2 regions of the Lactococcus sp. LG1267 genome follow, and region 2 is predicted to be linked to the other one. Evidence: predicted binding sites of a transcription regulator. Region 2 holds the regulator's gene; the other holds the start of a gene.

Region 1 (9,079 bases), 640 kb from region 2:
TAATGCTTCGTAATGCTTGTCAATCAAGTCTCCATTTGGAGCAGAACGTCGCTCTAGTTTTTCTAGCTGAAAACCACGCTGCTCGATTCGTTTCAATATTTCACCTACAAGACCACGTTGAACGCCGTCAGGTTTAATAATAAAGAAAGTTTTTTCCATGATTGACTCCTCCTATATATCGTGTTTATATTTTACATCTAAAAGCTATAAGTTGTCAAGAATTATCTGTAAATTTCGACAAAACACTATTTTTATATACAAAAAGCCCGAGATAACCCGGGCTTTTCTCTTTTTCTTCAATTATTCTTCGATGGGTAAGATATCAAAGTCAATTTTATTGTCGACAAGTTTAACAAGAACTTTAGTTTTTGGTGGAATTTTACCTGCAATAATTAATTTAGCAAGTGGATTTTCAATAACTTTTGTCAAGTAACGTTTTAATGGACGTGCACCATAAGCTGGTTCATAAGCATTTTCTGCAATCCATGCTTTGACTTCTTCACTAAGTTCTAGTTCAACAGACATTTCTTCAAGACGTTGTGTCAATTGACCGGTCATCTTCACAATAATATTTTTAATATTATTCAATGACAATGGTTTGAAGAGAATAGTATCATCAATACGGTTAAGGAATTCTGGTTTGAAGTGCATCCGCAATTGTTTCATCACTTCTTCAGTTGTTTCTTCAGATATTTCACCTTGATCATCAACATTGTCTAGCAAATATTGTGATCCGACATTTGATGTCATAATCAAAACAGTATTCTTGAAGTCGACCAAAACGCCTTTTGAATCCGTCAAACGACCATCATCCAAGACTTGCAACAAGATATTGAAGACATCTGGATGTGCTTTTTCAATTTCGTCCAACAAAATAATTGTATATGGGTTACGGCGCACAGCTTCAGTCAGTTGACCACCTTCATCATAACCAACATATCCTGGAGGAGCTCCGACAAGACGGGATACACTGTGTTTTTCCATATATTCACTCATGTCAATACGAACCATGTGTTCTTCGGAGTCAAATAAATTTTCGGCCAAGGCTTTAGCTAACTCTGTCTTACCAACACCTGTAGGTCCTAAGAAAAGGAAGGAACCTAAAGGACGATTAGGGTCTTGAATTCCTGCTCGAGCACGAATAATAGCATCAGACACAGCTTCAACTGCCTCATCTTGCCCTACTACACGTTGATGAAGAGTTTCTGGTAAATGAAGGAGTTTTTCACGTTCACCTTCCACCAGTTTTGTCACAGGAATACCTGTCATACGGCCTACAACTTCCGCAATTTGTTCTTCAGTGACAGATTCTTGAACAAGACTGAGATCATCTGATTTTGCTTTGCTTTCAAGCTCTTTCAGTGATTGTTCAATTTCTGGAATTTTACCGTAACGTAAGGCCGCTGCTTTTTCAAAGTCACCTTCATTTTGTGCTTCTTCTAATTCATGGCGTGCACGTTCCAGTTCATTCCGTTTATCAGAAATATTGCCCACTTCTTTCTTTTCAGCTTCCCATTGGGCTTTAAGTTGATTGTTTTCTTCACGAAGTTCTGCAATTTCTTCACGAATGATATTTAAACGTTTCTTCGAAGCATCATCACGTTCTTTTTTGAGCGCTGCTTCTTCAATTTCCAACTGCATCAAGCGGCGGTTTGCTTGGTCGAGTTCTGTTGGCAGAGAATTCATTTCAACACGAATTGTTGCGCTGGCTTCATCGACTAAGTCAATCGCTTTATCTGGCAAGAAACGGTCTGTAATATAACGATCAGAAAGTGTTGCTGCTGCAACCAATGCGTTATCGTGGATTGTTACACCGTGGTGAATTTCAAAACGTTCTTTCAAACCACGCAGAATGGAAATAGTATCTTCAACTGTTGGTTCAGTAACTAGAACTTTTTGGAAACGACGTTCCAAAGCTTTGTCTGTTTCCATATATTTACGGTACTCGTCCAAAGTTGTTGCACCAATTAAATGCAATTCACCACGTGCAAGCATCGGTTTCAAAAGATTACCAGCATCCATTGAACCTTCAGTCTTACCAGCACCGACGATCGTGTGTAACTCATCAATAAAGAGAATAATTTGTCCGTCAGACTTTTTAACTTCATTCAGTACTGCTTTCAGACGTTCTTCAAACTCACCACGATATTTAGCACCTGCAATAAGTGCCCCCATATCCAAAGAGAATACTGTTTTATCTTTTAGATTTTCAGGTACATCTTTACGGACAATACGTTGCGCAAGTCCTTCAACAATGGCTGTTTTACCTACACCAGGTTCACCAATTAGAACCGGGTTATTTTTTGTTTTACGTGATAAGACACGAATAATATCACGAATTTCTTCATCACGTCCGATTACAGGATCTTGTTTTCCTGATTTCACTTGAGCAACAAGGTCGACGCCGTATTTTTCAAGTGCTTTATATGTATCTTCAGCATTTTGGTTTGTCACTTTATCACCTCCTCGTAGGTTTTCAATTGCTAATTTCGTTTTTTCTTTATTCATTCCATGGCTAACCAGATATTCTGTTAAAGGATTTTTCTTTAACTCAAAAAGGGCCAAGAGTACAATTTCAGTTGAGAGATATTCATCACCCATATCTTTGGCAATCTTATCTGCTGCATTGAACAGATTAAAGAGATCTGCGCTAATATTTTGACCATAGGTAATATTGCTACCTTCAACAGAAGAAATCTTGTCTATTTCTTTTTCAATAATTCTTGTAAATTCTTCAATGTTAATTTCTGAATCTTTGTAAAAATTAAAGGCAAAACTGTTCGGTTGCACAAATATTCGCCATAAATGTGGAATTTCAATCGCTTGATGATGGCGAGTCTGCGCAATTTGTTGCGCTTCATAAAGCGATTTTTGCATACTTGTTGTCATTTTTTCGATGTCCATAATGCACCTCGATTCATTTCATAGTAATGTAGTATTTTTCTCATTTTTCTTACTACCTCTTAATTATACTCTTTTAGTCAGTAAAGGTCAAACTATTTGCTCATAAATTTACATATAAAAATAAGAGAGATTTTCTCAAGAAAATCCCTCTTATTTTTACTATTTTTGAAAAACGCTGATACGTTGTCCGACATAATTTCCTTCCAGTGCAATATTAATCATCGCTTTCGCATAGTCTGCATAACTAATCACACTTTCGCCTTTGTCATTAACCGTAAACTCTTCTCCCGCAACAACATAATCTCCAGTTTTTTCACCATCTGCTTGGAAATCTGCAGCAGGGCTTACATAAGTCCATTTCACATCCTGACGTTTTCTCAACGCAGTTAATGAATCAGACATAGCTGTTGCCAAAGGTTTGAAAGCGTCTGGGAAACCTTCTGATTGATAAAGTGCTAAATCATGTTCTGGATTAAGGTAAAGACTTCCGGCACCACCAACAATCAACAAGCGCTTGTCCGTACCTTCAACAAGATCAGCAAGATGTTGGATTGAAGTAGTATGTTGCTCCAAGCTATCTTCTGCCCATGTTCCAAAAGCATCAATAATAACATCAAAATCCTTGATGTCTTCTTTAGTTAAATCAAACAAATCTTTCTCGATAGAAGACGGAGCTACTGTTTTGTTTTCGCCCCGAACAATTGCTGTTACATCCAAGCCTCTGTCTACCGCTTCTTGTACAATAAGACGACCGGCTTTGCCATTTGCTGCTACTACTGCTAATTTCATATTAGACCTCCATGTCTTTTTTGTTGTAATATTTTTTGTTACAACTAATTCTACATAAGCTTTTATTAAATGTCAACGATTTGGTTTCTTAAGGATTTATCGCCACATAATGATCAATATCAGTAATTACTTCTTGTAAACTCATCGCCTTCATTTGGTCTTCCATCGCTTTTTGAATTAAATCAAGTTTATCATCCAGTACTTGATGGATATTTTTCCCGACAGAACAGTCAGGGCTGGGATGTTCGTGAAAATGGAATAAGCCATTTTTATTAATGACTTCAACCGCACTATAAATATCGAATAAACTAATGTCTTCAATTGGTTTAGCGATTGCAGCTCCACCGCTCCCGCGCACAACATGCACTAATTCGTTAGCTTTCAGTTGCTGTAATACTCTTCGAATAATCACGGGATTTACATTAATACTTGTAGCTAAAAAATCACTAGTAATCTTATGTTCTCCCTCAAAGGTATGGATACAGGCAAAAATATGAAGTGCAATCGTAAAGCGACTTGATATTTGCATTTTTTTCTCCTTCGACTCTCATTTTACCTTAAGTATAAATGTCCTTTTTCAGAATGTCAATTATAATAACTAGGCAAATATATTATGGGCACTTCTCTCCAAAATAAGTTATAATTAAATTATCAGAAAAGAAAGGGGTATAAATATGTTTTCTGAAAACTTTTCGAAAAAATTACGTAACAACGTCGGAATTAATGGTCTTATTTCCACACTTATTGGATTACTCATTTTATTTTGGCCAGGACGTACAGCACAAGTTGGAACTGTTTTGATTGGGATTTCCTTCATTTTAATTGGAGTTTCTTATCTTGTTTCTATCTTTGCCTTGATGAATGAAAATCCGTGGTCACGCTTTGGACATCTTCTTTTAGGTACGGTTTACTTGGTTGCGGGGATTTTCTCTTTAATTAACTTGGCAGCTGCAACAGCTACCTTGTTTATCATCATTGGTATTTTAGTTGGTTTCACATGGATTACTGAAGGCTTTGTTTCCTTTGGGTTTGTTCCATATTCTCCATCTAAACCTTGGACAATTCTTTCAGGACTTCTCAGTGTCGTTGCGGGCTTCATGCTCTTGCTCACACCTTTATGGGGTGCAATGGCACTTTGGACACTTCTTGGTGTTGTTGTTCTTATCTTAGGTATTTTCAAATTGATTCGCTACTTTACTTGGTAATCTTTGCGAATGCCAAATAAAAAAGGGTTCTTCTTAAAGAACTCTTTTTTAATTTTTCATTTTTTCGATTTACGGTTCATAAGCATTGACAATACACCGGTACCAAACAAGATAATCGCCGAGATATAGTAAGGGAAGAAATGATTGATATCAAACATTACTCCTGCAGCCAATGGACCTAAAATATTGCCAAAACTTGTAAAGGTTGAATTCAATCCATTGATTGCTCCTTGTTGGTCTCCTGCGTGTTTTGACAAGTAAGTTGTTACTGCCGGTCTAAATAAATCAAAGGCGAGGAAGACAACAAATGTAGAAATAGCAACAGTGATGCGATTACCTGTGAAAGCAATAATAGCAATAAAGAGCGCACTTGCAAAGAAGGTCAAATGAATCAAATGCATTTCACCAATCTTTCCAACAATCCAGTCGAACAGGAAGAGTTGGAAGAAAAGGGCGATAATACCACTTACTGTAATTACTAAAGCAATTTCACTTGTAGTAAAGCCAAAATTGATTGTCGCCATGATGCTATAAATTGATTCGAAGGCTTGCAGACCAAACGAAGAAATTAAAATAACGACAAAAAGCGATGTGAACATTGGATTTTTGAGGATATCCAAGAAAGATGCTTTTGGTGTGTCAGGATTAATATCCATTGTTTTTTCTGGCTCTTTTAACACAGTCATACTCAAAATAAATCCGATAAAGGCTAATAGTGCAGCCACAAAAAAAGGAACCCTTATACCAAAAGTCGCTAAAAATCCTCCGACACCAGGACCAATGATAAAACCTCCACTGATTGCTGCTGAAACTTTACCCATGGCTTTGGCACGTTCGCCTAATGTTGTCAAATCTGCTACATATGCTGTAACAGAAGGCATCAATAAAGCTGCTGCAATGCCTCCCAAAGCGCGAGACACGTAAAAAAGAGCTTTAACTTGTGCTAAACCAAATAAAAGTTCAGAAAAGGCGAAAATAATCATACCCAAAGCAATGAGCTTTTTTCGTCCAACCTTATCCGATAAATGCCCAGCGATCGGAGAAGCAATCAATTGGGCAATAGCAAAAATCGAAATCATCATTCCCATTGTTGTTCCTGAAAAATGCATTTGCTCTTTCAGTTGTGGCAAAACAGGAATAACGAGACCTACACCTAAGAACACAAGCAATAAGTTTGAAATTGCTAGGTTAATCATCCATTGTTTGTTTTTCATAACTATACCCCAATACCCGATAAAAAGACAGATTCAAAAATTTGAAACCGCCTTTTTATCCTATTCTATTTGTTAAGTCTATTCTATCATATTCTGCACAAAAATAAAAAAGTATAAATTTATTATCAATTTTTTCATATCAAATGTTCATAAATACCGTACAATAAATAAAATCCCTCATAGGTAGAGGAATTTTATTTATTAGGCAAAAATTTCCGGAAAGAGGAATTGCAAAACATCCATAGTTACCCGACGACCTTTCCCTTTCAACGGATAGAGATGGAAAAGCATAGCAGGATTAAAGTTAGCTTCAATAATGCTGTACTTTTCACCCAAGCTATCATTGAGATTTTCAATCAATATATCCACTCCAGTAATCTTGACTTGCAAAGCTTCAGCAGCTTTTTCAGCAATGTTCTTATAGATTTCAGGCATCTCATCCGTGACATCGATAGAGTCTCCACCTGTCGATACATTAGAATTTTCTCGGAGGTTTACCTTTACGTCTTTTTCAGGGATACTCTGTTCCGTATAATCTTGGACGTCCAGCATAAGTTTTTCGGTGGCAGTAATCTGGATTTTTTCCAAGGGAAAACGATGATCGTGGCCACGTAGAGGATTCTCATTTTTCTGTGCGACCAGTTGGCTGATCGTGGATACTCCATCACCAATAACATGTGCGGCATCCCGGCGAAGGACTGCCCTTGTCTTGCCATCCAGCACAAAGAAACGGTATTCGGTACCAGAAACAAATCGTTCAACAAGAACTTCTTTATCTTCTCGGAACGCAATTTCTAGAGCTTTATAAAACTGTTCTTGTGTCGCTGGTTTTTTAAAGATAGAAATTCCTATGCCATAATTCGTTGATTTAGGCTTGACAACAATTGCGGCCGATTCGAAAAGTGGAAAGGCAGCCTGTGCAGTTGCTAAATTGCTAAATTCTTGCCCTTGCGGAGTTTTTAAATGTGCCCGACCGAGCAGCTTTTTCGTGACCACTTTATTTTCCATAATGGCATAAGCGACCATGGAATCTTTCGAAGTCATATTCCCTTTTTCGATAATTTCTGTATGAGATTTATAACTTAAAGCAATCATCTGGTCTTGTGCATCTAAAATTTCAACTTTTAAGCCTTTTTGAATAGCATCAAAAAGCAAATTTTGCGTCGAAAGTTCGAGATGAGTAAAGCCTGCCAATTGAAAAGGACGTTTATAGGATTGCTGATGGTATTTGCGAGACAAGTCCAAAGCAAAAGCTTTGTCTTGACGATAAGCCAGCTCCATCTGTCCAGCAATTGTGGTTTCAGGTTTTTCCAGCATTTGAGCAAACTTATCAATCAGCGCCAAATCTTCTTGGGCAAAGTCTAAGTTCTGGGCAAACCTGCGCATCTGATCGAAAAAGAGCTTGCCTTCATTATAATAAGCTGTTTTTTCTAAAGGATTTTCTAAAGCTACAACATCATTTATTGTATAACCTAATCTTTGAGCAGCATCTGGCGTCTCTTCTTCCTCTTTATATATCAGATAAAGGCTAAAAAGGTGGATAAATCGAGCAGTATCTTCATCCAACCCGACTCGCACAAAAGGATTCAAGTCAAAATTGCGAAACTCGACATACTGAACGCCCACGTCCAGCAACTCTTCCGCCCGCTTTCCACCACGTAAACGAACAGCAGAATAAAACTCCTTCATCTCAGAGAGTGCACCCTTTTTGACGTAAGTTTGCAAGTCATCATAATACTGTTCAAGACTCTGATAGCTTACGAAAATATCAGGCGTGTTCCGATAGCCAAATTTAGAATTTCTAATAGAACGTACAGGTTCCTGTATTTTTTCATTTCTATCAGTAAAAAATCCAGCATTGGCACGTGGCGAAGCTCCTAAACAATATGTAATAATCCACATATAGCGCAAATATTGTCGGGAGAGCTTCATATAAATTTCAGATTTGAAGGCTTTAAAATCTGTCGCTCGTTGTTGCTTCCACATGGCTTCTAGCAAATCCTCACCGAACTCAAAGTTGTAGTGAATACCAGAAACCATTTGCTTTCTTTTGCCATATTTTTCTGCTAATCCTTCACGGTAAAGGACATCTTCTTTTTTTTCTAGATTGGCAAGACGGATATTTGATTCATTTTCCGGCAAAGCGGGTGGCATGGATTGGGCCCAGAGGAGCTCATCTTGTTCAAGAGAGCGAATCATCACGTCATGAAGAGCCTCCATAAATTGTAGAGCTTGCTTTGGCTCTTCAAAAACTGGAGTAATGGCTTCCATTTGTGTTTCTGAAAAGTCAGTTTGAAGATAAGGATGAAAGCTCCGCGAACCAAGTGCTACCGGATGGTTTAAGTCGCTTATGTTTCCTGATGAATCCACACGGTGACCTTCTCTTTCTAAGCCAAACCGCGCTTGAAAAAGATAAGGTTTTACTTGTGAGCTTGAGAGTATTTTAGGATAAGCAATCGTCATTTTTATTTCCAGATTTCTATTTTTTCTCGAATTGAATTTTTTGAAACTTTTACTGCTATTATATCATGTTAGTACTTACCCTCCACCAAAATAAAAATGGAATATCTGCTTAACTTGCTTTTTCCTTTTCTAGATGGATGTTAGCTTCGATTGCAACATTACCTTGCACGGCTCTCGAAATCATGCAAGAAGTTTCGGCATATTGAGCAAGGCGATAAGTCTTGTCGTAATCTGCTTTTTCATCAATTTTCAAATAAAGGTCATGGACAATTTTTTCATAAGCAAAAACTCCTTTTTCAACACTAACTGTTGCTTCAGATTCAACCTTAAAATCAAGTACTGCAATCTCATTGCGTTCAAGTAAAGCTGCTAGTGTAATCGTATAGCAAGTACTTGCAGCGCCCAAGAGCATTTCATCTGGATTCGTCCCCACACCTGGACCATCCATCACAGATGGAATCGAAATTTTCTCTTGCAAAGCGCCTGTTTCTAGCTTTCCAACAG
Region 2 (9,079 bases):
AGATGATTCAAATATTTGAAGAACTGAATTTTGTCACTATTGACAATGGCATGATGAGTGTGAATAAAGCCGCCGAAAAGCGTGATATTTCTGAAAGTAATATTTACCGAGAGCTTCAAGAAATTGTTGCTTTTCAAGAACTTTTCGCCTTATCCCCTGTCAAAGAAATTTATAAAAAATTAAAAGAGGAAGATGCACATGCAACTTAAAGATTACATTGCAACGATTGAAAATTACCCAACAGAAGGTATCGTTTTCCGCGATATCTCACCACTTATGGCTGATGGAAATGCCTACAACTATGCAGTTACTGAAATTGTGCAATATGCACGCGATAAAGAAATTGATGTGATTGTTGGCCCAGAAGCGCGTGGATTCATCGTTGGATGTCCTGTTGCTTTTGCACTTGGTGTTGGTTTTGCTCCTGTGCGTAAACCAGGAAAATTACCACGTGAAGTTATTTCAGCAGACTATGAAAAAGAGTATGGTACAGATACATTGACAATGCATGCTGACTCTATTAAGCCAGGACAACGTGTTCTGATTGTAGATGATCTCTTGGCAACAGGTGGAACAGTAAAAGCTACTATTGAGATGATTGAGCGTTTGGGTGGTATCGTTGTTGGGTGTGCCTTCTTTATTGAACTTGATGACCTTAAAGGGCGTGAAAAACTCGGTAACTATGATTATAAGGTATTGATGCATTATTAATTTCATCCTACCAAGCAAGACGGAAAACGACACATAATGAAACAGTTTAAATCCGTTTACATATTGACAATGAAGCGAATTTAATATAATATAGAAAAAGAAAATCTGAAAGAGAGCAAAAAAGTTTGAAAATTGAAGCATTAGAAGGACAAAATATCGAAGAACTTTCAATGATTGAAGTTGCTCATGCAATTTTGGAACAAAATGGTAAGGAAATGGCTTTTGCAGAAATCTTGAACGCCGTTCAAGACTACTTGAAAAAGTCGGACAATGAAATCAAAGCCACAATTGCACGTTTTTACACAGAAATGAATACAGATGGAAGCTTTATTCCATTAGGAAATAACATTTGGGCACTGCGCTCATGGTACGCGATCGACGAAATCGATGAGGAAGTAATTGCTCTTGATGAAATTGACGACGAAGAAGAAAAAACAACTAAAAAACGTACAAAAGTTAATGCATTCGGTATCGAAGATGAAGTGGATCCTGAAGATGAACACATCGACAAAGGAAACGATGCAGATGACATGACTTATGATGATGAGAATCCAGATGATGAAAAAGATGAGGTTCAAGCTTATGATGCTGAACTTGCTGAAGTTGAACTGGATAACGTGGATGAAGACGTTGAACTCGATGAAGAGGACGACGATGATGACGACAGCGACTCAGAAGAGAATTAAAATCTAAAAGAGTGAGGTCCCTGACCTCGCTTTTGTGAATATTACCCAACAAACTTACGCTTCACTGTTTAAAAAAAGAGGGTGGCGTGATAAGGAGGATTAACCTTGGTAGAAAAAGATACGGAGAAGTTTTCGAGAGAAAGTTTCAAAGATAAAATCTTGCGTGAACTTGAAGAAGGAAATCGAGCCAACACGGATGGGACTTTTGAAAACTATGCCCGTGAATCCAACAAAGAACTTTCTTCAACCCCGAGTAGACATACTCGGCGAGAACGTGCTGATTTTTCGGATATTCAACGTCCAACTCCATTTAAGTTGACAGAAGAACTGGAAAATCCAGAAGTAGAGGGACAAGCTAAAATTTCCGAAGATGTAGAATTTCCTGAAAAAGCTGTTTCTGATCAAGTGAAAACAGAAGCATCAGCACATGAAGAACGTCCAGACTTTGCAAGTGTTCGCGAGCAAATGCTCCAAGCGAGCCAAGGACAAAGTTATTCACGACTTAGACGCAAGACAAAAGAGTCTGATAAAGAAGTTGTTGATGAATATGAGCAACCTGAAGCACAAGCAAGTGATGCTGCAGAGCCTCTTGGCGAAGAGACGACTCACAGACAAAGAAGTCGTCGTGCAGCAGTAAAATCGGATGCGGAAGCTGAAGAAATGCAGCCCAAGTCGAAAGCGAAAAAATCGAAGAAGAAAGTTTCTTCTGGAAAGATTATTGCTGTTATCGTAGCTGTTTTAATTCTGGCTGCGGCAGGGACTGGTTTTTACGGTTATAATTTCATCAAAGAAGGTGTACAACCGCTCAATACTGCAAATACAACCAAACGCGCCATTAACATTCCAGCGGGAGCAAGCAGTAAACAAATCGGAGATATCTTACAACGAGAAGGTATTATCAAAAATGGTATGGTTTTCCAATACTATACTAAATTTAAAAATTTCAGTGGCTTTAAGAGCGGCTACTACAACTTGGCGCCTAGCATGAACTTGTCGGATATTGCAAGTCTTTTGGAGCAAGGAGGAACCGAACATCCTGTGGAACCAACTCTGGGCAAAATTTTGATTCCTGAAGGTTATACATTGGAACAAATTGCTCAAGCTGTTACAGTGAATTCTGCGGATAAAGATGAAAAAACACCTTTTACTAAAGATGAGTTTATGAAGACTGTACAGGATCAAGCGTTCATCGAAAAAATGAAAGAGAAGTTTCCAAAACTTCTTGCAAGCTTACCAAGTAAAGACAGTGGTGTGAAGTATCAACTTGAAGGTTACCTCTTCCCAGCAACTTATGAGTATACGAAAAAGACAACTGTTGAAAGCTTAATTGAGACCATGCTTTCAACAACTAATACACAGCTGGAACCTTTGTATGAACAAATACAAGCGAACGGACTTACGGTCAATGAAACCTTGAGTTTGGCTGCCATTGTCGAAAAAGAAGCGAATAGCGATGATGATCGCCGTAACGTTGCACAGGTCTTCTTTAACCGTAAAGATTTAGGGATGACGATGGATTCTAATACAGGAATCTTTTATGCTGAAGGTAAGCTAGGTAAGGATACGTCGCTTGATCAGCAAGCTGCAATTAATACACAATTAGACTCACCTTTCAATACTTATTTGTACCCAGGTTTTGGTCCTGGACCAATCGTGAGTCCAAGCTTGTCGTCAATCAAAGCAGTGCTTAACCCGACTGCGAATGATTATCTTTATTTCGTAGCAGACGTTGAAGGTAAGATTTACTTTGCGCAAACACTTGAAGAACAAAACATCAATGTTCAAAAGTATGTCAATGATGCGATTGCGTCGGGTAATTAATTAGAAATTTAAAAAGGATAAAAAATGGTAGAAAAAACTTTCCCCATGACCAAAGAAGGTCTGGAAAAATTAGAACAAGAATTAGATAACCTTAAATTGGTTAAACGCCCTGAAGTTATTGAACGCATCAAAATTGCACGTAGCTACGGTGACCTTTCAGAAAACTCAGAATACGAAGCAGCAAAAGATGAACAAGCCTTTATTGAAGGTCGTATCTCAACTGTGGAAACAATGATTCGTTATGCTGAAATCGTAGACAATGCTAATATTGACAAAAATGAAGTTGCTCTTGGTAAATCAGTTGTTTTCCAAGAAGTTGGAGATGACGAAGAAGAAGAGTACGAAATCGTCGGTACTGCTGAAGCTGATCCATTTTCAGGCAAAATTTCAAATGAATCTCCAATCGCTCAAGCCTTGATTGGCCGTAAAGTTGGCGATGTTGTGAAAATTCCGTTGCCTATGGGTGAAATCGAAGTTAAGATTGTTGATGTAAAATAAAATAAAAAAATCTGCTTTTAGCGGATTTTTTTATTTTAGAGACGTTTCAGCCACTATTTTTGGTAAAAAATTAAAATTTTCGATATAATAGTCAATAAAGGTCAAAGATTGGAGGTTCTATGTCTGTCCAAAATACTTCAGATATTATCGAAGCTTATTTGCGAAAACTGCTAGAAGAGGCACGTGAGATTGAGATTAAACGTGCAGATTTAGCCAGTCAATTTGACGTGGTTCCTTCGCAAATTAACTATGTGATTAAAACCCGTTTCACCCCATCTAAAGGCTTTGATGTTGAGTCAAAGCGTGGTGGTGGCGGCTATATTAAAATATTCAAATACCATTATTCGGCAAAGCATGAATTCTTGCTTGATTTAGCACAGAAGTTGCCTGCCAACTTGACCGAAAGTATGGCACAAGATGTCTTGCAACTTTTATTTGATGAAAACATTTTGACTGAACGAGAAGGAAATCTTCTCCTTTTGCTTTTAGCTGATAGTGATATTTCTAACAGTTGTCGAGCACAAATGATGATAAAAATACTACAGAGATTGGATCGTGATGATGAAATTTAATGAAAAGGACTTTACACCACAAGTCATAAAAGTGCTTGAGAAGTCTGTCGACTATGCGCACAAGTTTAACTACGCTTGGGTTGAAAGCTCGCACTTATTGGCTGCCTTGGCTGAGGTCCCGGCTTCATTGGCATTTACGCTACTTAATTCAGAAAAGATTGATTTGGAAGAAATGTTAATCGACATCGAAGATTTTTCAAGTCAAGTGAAGACAAAAAAATCAGAAATAAAGCTTAGTCCAAGAGTGGAAACGATTATTGAGCAAGCACGAGCACTGGCTCAAAATAATGATAAAAACCGCATCGGGACCGAGCATCTCTTATATATGCTGTTGGCAAATGAAGCCAGCTTTGCAGGACAACTTTTACGTGAGCAAGACATCAATATCGTTAACCTCCGCAAAAAGCTAGAGCAAAAAGCATATCTACGTGTACCAGAGCGCCGTAAAGCGGTGACACCAGCTTCGAAAAGAAACCTGTCGGGGAAAGTGTCCGAAACAACGACAACGCCTACTTTAGACACGGTATCAACAGATTTGACAAAAGCAGCCCGTGAAGGCAAGCTTGATCCCATGATTGGAAGAGAGCGTGAAGTTGAACGTCTTATCCACATTTTGAGCCGTCGAACAAAAAATAATCCCGTTCTTGTTGGTGAGCCAGGTGTTGGTAAGTCAGCGATTATTGAAGGTTTTGCGACACGTGTGGCTGCAGGAAATGTTCCTGTAGGTTTACGCGGCAGCCGCATTATGGCTTTAAATATGGCGATGGTCGTAGCGGGGACAAAATTCCGTGGTGAATTTGAAGATCGTTTGACGGCTATTGTTGATGAAGTGACACATGATAAAGATGTTATCGTCTTTATCGATGAACTCCATACCATTATTGGTGCTGGTGGCGGCATGGACTCGGTCAACGATGCCTCAAACATTTTAAAACCAGCATTAGCACGGGGCGAGTTCCAACTCATTGGTGCTACCACTTATCAAGAATATCAAAAATATATTGAAAAAGATGAAGCCCTAGAACGCCGTTTTGCCCGTGTCAATGTCGAAGAACCCTCAGAAGAGGAAACGGTTGCGATTTTACAAGGCTTGAAAGAAAAATTTGAGGCTTACCATACAGTCAAATTTGAAGAAGGGGCTTTGGAGCGTGCTGTCAGCTTGAGTAATCGCTATATGCCTAGTCGTCGTCTCCCAGACAAAGCTATTGATCTTCTTGATGAAGCAGCAGCCAAAGTTAAAATCACGAGTAAAACAAATTATACCAAGTTAGACGAGTTAAAAGCAGAATTAAAAGCGGAAGAACTGAGATTACAAAAAGCAGTTGTTGCTCTTGATATTGTTGAAGCGCAAGGGATTGAAAAAGATATTGAAAAATTAACGCACAAGATTGATAATTTTACAGTATCGGAAAATGATAATCCTTTGGTGGAGGAAAGCGATGTTTATGCTGTCGTTTCTAACCTTACAGGAATCCCACTCCAACAGATGACGAAGACAGAAAGTGAACGTCTGATTAACTTAGAAAAAGAGTTACATAAACGTGTGGTTGGACAGGAAGAAGCGATTTCTGCTGTTTCTCGTGCCATTAGACGTGCACGTTCAGGGATTGCCGATACGAGACGTCCTTTGGGCTCATTTATGTTCCTTGGTCCGACAGGAGTTGGGAAGACAGAGCTTGCTAAGGCTTTAGCGGAAAGTGTTTTTGGCAGTGAAGAAAATATGATTCGTGTAGACATGAGTGAATTTATGGAAAAATTCTCGACATCGCGTCTTATCGGAGCACCTCCTGGATATGTAGGTTACGATGAAGGTGGGCAATTGACAGAGCAAGTCCGTAATAAGCCTTATTCTGTTATTCTCCTTGATGAAGTCGAAAAGGCCCACCCTGATATTTTCAATATCATGTTACAAATTTTGGATGATGGTTTCGTTACAGATACCAAAGGACGTAAAGTTGATTTCAGAAATACGATCATCATTATGACATCTAACTTGGGTGCAACGGCTATTCGTGATGATAAAACGGTTGGTTTTGGGGCTAAATCAATTTCAACGGATTATCCAGCTATGAAAGCAAGAATCATGGAAGAGCTGAAGAAACAGTACCGTCCAGAATTTCTCAATCGTATCGATGAAACTATCGTTTTCCATTCACTGACAGAAAAAGAGATTGAACAAGTCGTGAAAATCATGAGTAAATCTCTTGTATCGCGTTTGAAAGATCAAAATATCAAAGTAAAATTTACACCTGCTGCTTTGAAAGTTATTGCTGATAAAGGATTTGATCCTGAATACGGTGCCCGCCCATTGCGTAAAGCTCTGCAACGTGAGGTTGAAGACACGCTCAGTGAACAATTGCTTGCCGGCGAAATTCATCCAGGGGATACGATTTCGATTGGTTCTTCTAATAAAAAGATTAGAATAAGTGTTATTGATTGACTTGTAAGCGATTATATATTATAATTAAATTAGAAATAAAGAAAGGACGGTTCTTAAAACTTGACTGTCCAGCGCCTGCAAAACAGTGAAGGTTCAATACAAGAGCCGTTAAGGTAGACTCTATGATCAAATATAATATCCGTGGTGAAAATTTTGAGTTAACAGATTCAATCCGCTCATATGTTGAAGATAAGGTTGGAAAACTTGAAAAATACTTTAACGATGGTCATGAAGTAACAGCCTATGTAAATCTTAAAGTTTACTCCGACAAACGTTACAAAGCAGAAGTTACAGTTCCTGCTAAAAATGTAACTTTGCGTGCAGAAGATACAGCAGCTGACATGTATGCAGCTATTGACTTTGTTGAAGAAAAACTAGAACGTCAAATTCGCAAGTATAAAACACGTGTAAACCGTAAATCTAAGATTAATGTTCCTACCGGACAAGCTTTCGGAGACGAGTTTGCACCACTTGATGAAGCTGAAGAAGTAAATGAAGATCAAGTAAAGATTGTTCGTACAAAACATGTTTCCTTGAAACCAATGGATGCTGAAGAAGCAGTCCTTCAAATGGACATGTTAGGACATGATTTCTATATCTTTACAGATGCAGATACAGACAGTACTAATGTCGTTTACCGCCGTGAAGATGGCAACATTGGTTTAATCGAAACCAAATAAGATTTAAGTACAGAAACTGTATCAAGAAAAAAGTCAAGCAAAAAAGCTTGGCTTTTTTTGTTATCTCTGTACTTCTGTGACATTTTGCATCTGTAATCGTTTACCGTAAATATAACAGTTTAACTTAAAATTCAAACTGTACTAGTAAAGAAAGTGCAAACATTCCCATATATCCCTTGAAATTAGTAAACTGTATGATATAATAAAAGCGTAATCTGAAACAGAAAGACCAAAGGAGATTTTCTACATGAAAACAGAAACTAAAGAAATCTTTGAGCAAGCCTGGGAAGGTTTCAAAGGATCAGACTGGCAAGATAAAGCAAGCGTTACGCGCTTTGTTCAAGCCAACTACAAACCTTATGATGGAGACGAAAGTTTCCTCGAAGGACCAACAGAACGTACGCTTAAAGTAAAAGATATTATCGAAACAACAAAAGCGCACTATGAAGAAGTAGGATTCCCATTCGATACTGATCGTGTGACTTCTATTCACAAAATTCCTGCTGGTTACATCGATCCTGAAAACAAAGATCTCGAATTAATCTACGGTATGCAAAACAGCGAACTTTTCCGTTTGAACTTCATGCCAAAAGGTGGTCTTCGTGTAGCAGAAAAAATCTTGACAGAACACGGACTCAGCGTTGATCCTGAATTGCACGAAGTGTTGGATACAACAATGACTTCTGTAAATGATGGTATCTTCCGTGCCTATACATCAGCTATCCGTAAAGCACGTCACGCACACACAGTAACTGGTTTGCCAGATGCTTATTCACGTGGACGTATCATCGGTGTTTACGCACGTCTTGCACTTTACGGTGCAGACTACTTGATGAAAGAAAAAGCACGCGAATGGGATGCAATCACTGAAATTACAGAAGAAACTATCCGTCTTAAAGAAGAAATCAACATGCAATACCAAGCACTTGATCAAGTTGCTAAATTTGGTGATCTTTATGGACTTGACGTTCGTCGCCCAGCCCTGAACACTAAAGAAGCTATCCAATGGATCAACATTGCTTACATGGCTGTATGTCGTGTTATCAATGGTGCGGCTACATCACTTGGACGTGTGCCAATCGTTCTTGATATCTTTGCTGAACGTGACCTTGAACGTGGTACTTTCACTGAACAAGAAATTCAAGAATTCGTTGATGATTTCGTATTGAAACTTCGTACAATGAAATTCGCGCGTGCTGCTGCTTATGATGAACTTTACTCTGGTGACCCAACATTCATCACAACATCAATGGCAGGTATGGGTAATGACGGTCGTCACCGTGTTACAAAAATGGACTACCGTTTCCTTAACACATTGGATACAATCGGTAACGCTCCAGAACCAAACTTGACAGTACTTTGGTCTGATAAATTACCGCATGCCTTCAAACGTTATGCAATGTCAATGTCTCATAAACACTCTTCTATTCAATATGAAGGTGTAGAAACAATGGCTAAAGAAGGCTACGGCGAAATGTCTTGTATCTCATGTTGTGTATCACCACTTGACCCAGAAAATGAAAACGAACGTCACAACCTCCAATACTTCGGAGCGCGTGTTAACGTTCTGAAAGCGATGCTTACTGGTTTGAACGGTGGATATGACGATGTTCATAAAGACTACAAAGTGTTCGACATCGAACCTGTAACTGACGAAATTCTTGACTATGA

Evidence for each region. The regulator CtsR, encoded in region 2, represses protease genes until heat stress. The targets are predictions, from matches to a motif close to TTGGTCAAAAAAGGTCAAANA.
Region 1: clpB (ATP-dependent chaperone ClpB) is a predicted target of CtsR. The motif match lies at 2,978-2,998, and genes of this name have one in related genera.

What each region holds. Positions count from the first base shown of each region.
Region 1 is NZ_CP071295.1:1,459,721-1,468,799, reverse strand. Features, by position in the region: gene ndk (nucleoside-diphosphate kinase) at 1-159, opposite strand, end outside; gene clpB (ATP-dependent chaperone ClpB) at 301-2,904, opposite strand; gene J0J33_RS07195 (SDR family oxidoreductase) at 3,064-3,693, opposite strand; gene J0J33_RS07190 (Rrf2 family transcriptional regulator) at 3,782-4,222, opposite strand; gene J0J33_RS07185 (HdeD family acid-resistance protein) at 4,368-4,898, shown strand; gene J0J33_RS07180 (MFS transporter) at 4,955-6,112, opposite strand; gene gshAB (bifunctional glutamate--cysteine ligase GshA/glutathione synthetase GshB) at 6,314-8,575, opposite strand; gene J0J33_RS07170 (SACOL1771 family peroxiredoxin) at 8,685-9,079, opposite strand, start outside.
Region 2 is NZ_CP071295.1:817,360-826,438, forward strand. Features, by position in the region: gene recJ (single-stranded-DNA-specific exonuclease RecJ) at 1-209, shown strand, start outside; gene J0J33_RS04100 (adenine phosphoribosyltransferase) at 199-711, shown strand; gene rpoE (DNA-directed RNA polymerase subunit delta) at 837-1,397, shown strand; gene mltG (endolytic transglycosylase MltG) at 1,503-3,218, shown strand; gene greA (transcription elongation factor GreA) at 3,243-3,716, shown strand; gene J0J33_RS04120 (CtsR family transcriptional regulator) at 3,836-4,288, shown strand; gene J0J33_RS04125 (ATP-dependent Clp protease ATP-binding subunit) at 4,278-6,728, shown strand; gene hpf (ribosome hibernation-promoting factor, HPF/YfiA family) at 6,851-7,408, shown strand; gene pflB (formate C-acetyltransferase) at 7,656-9,079, shown strand, end outside.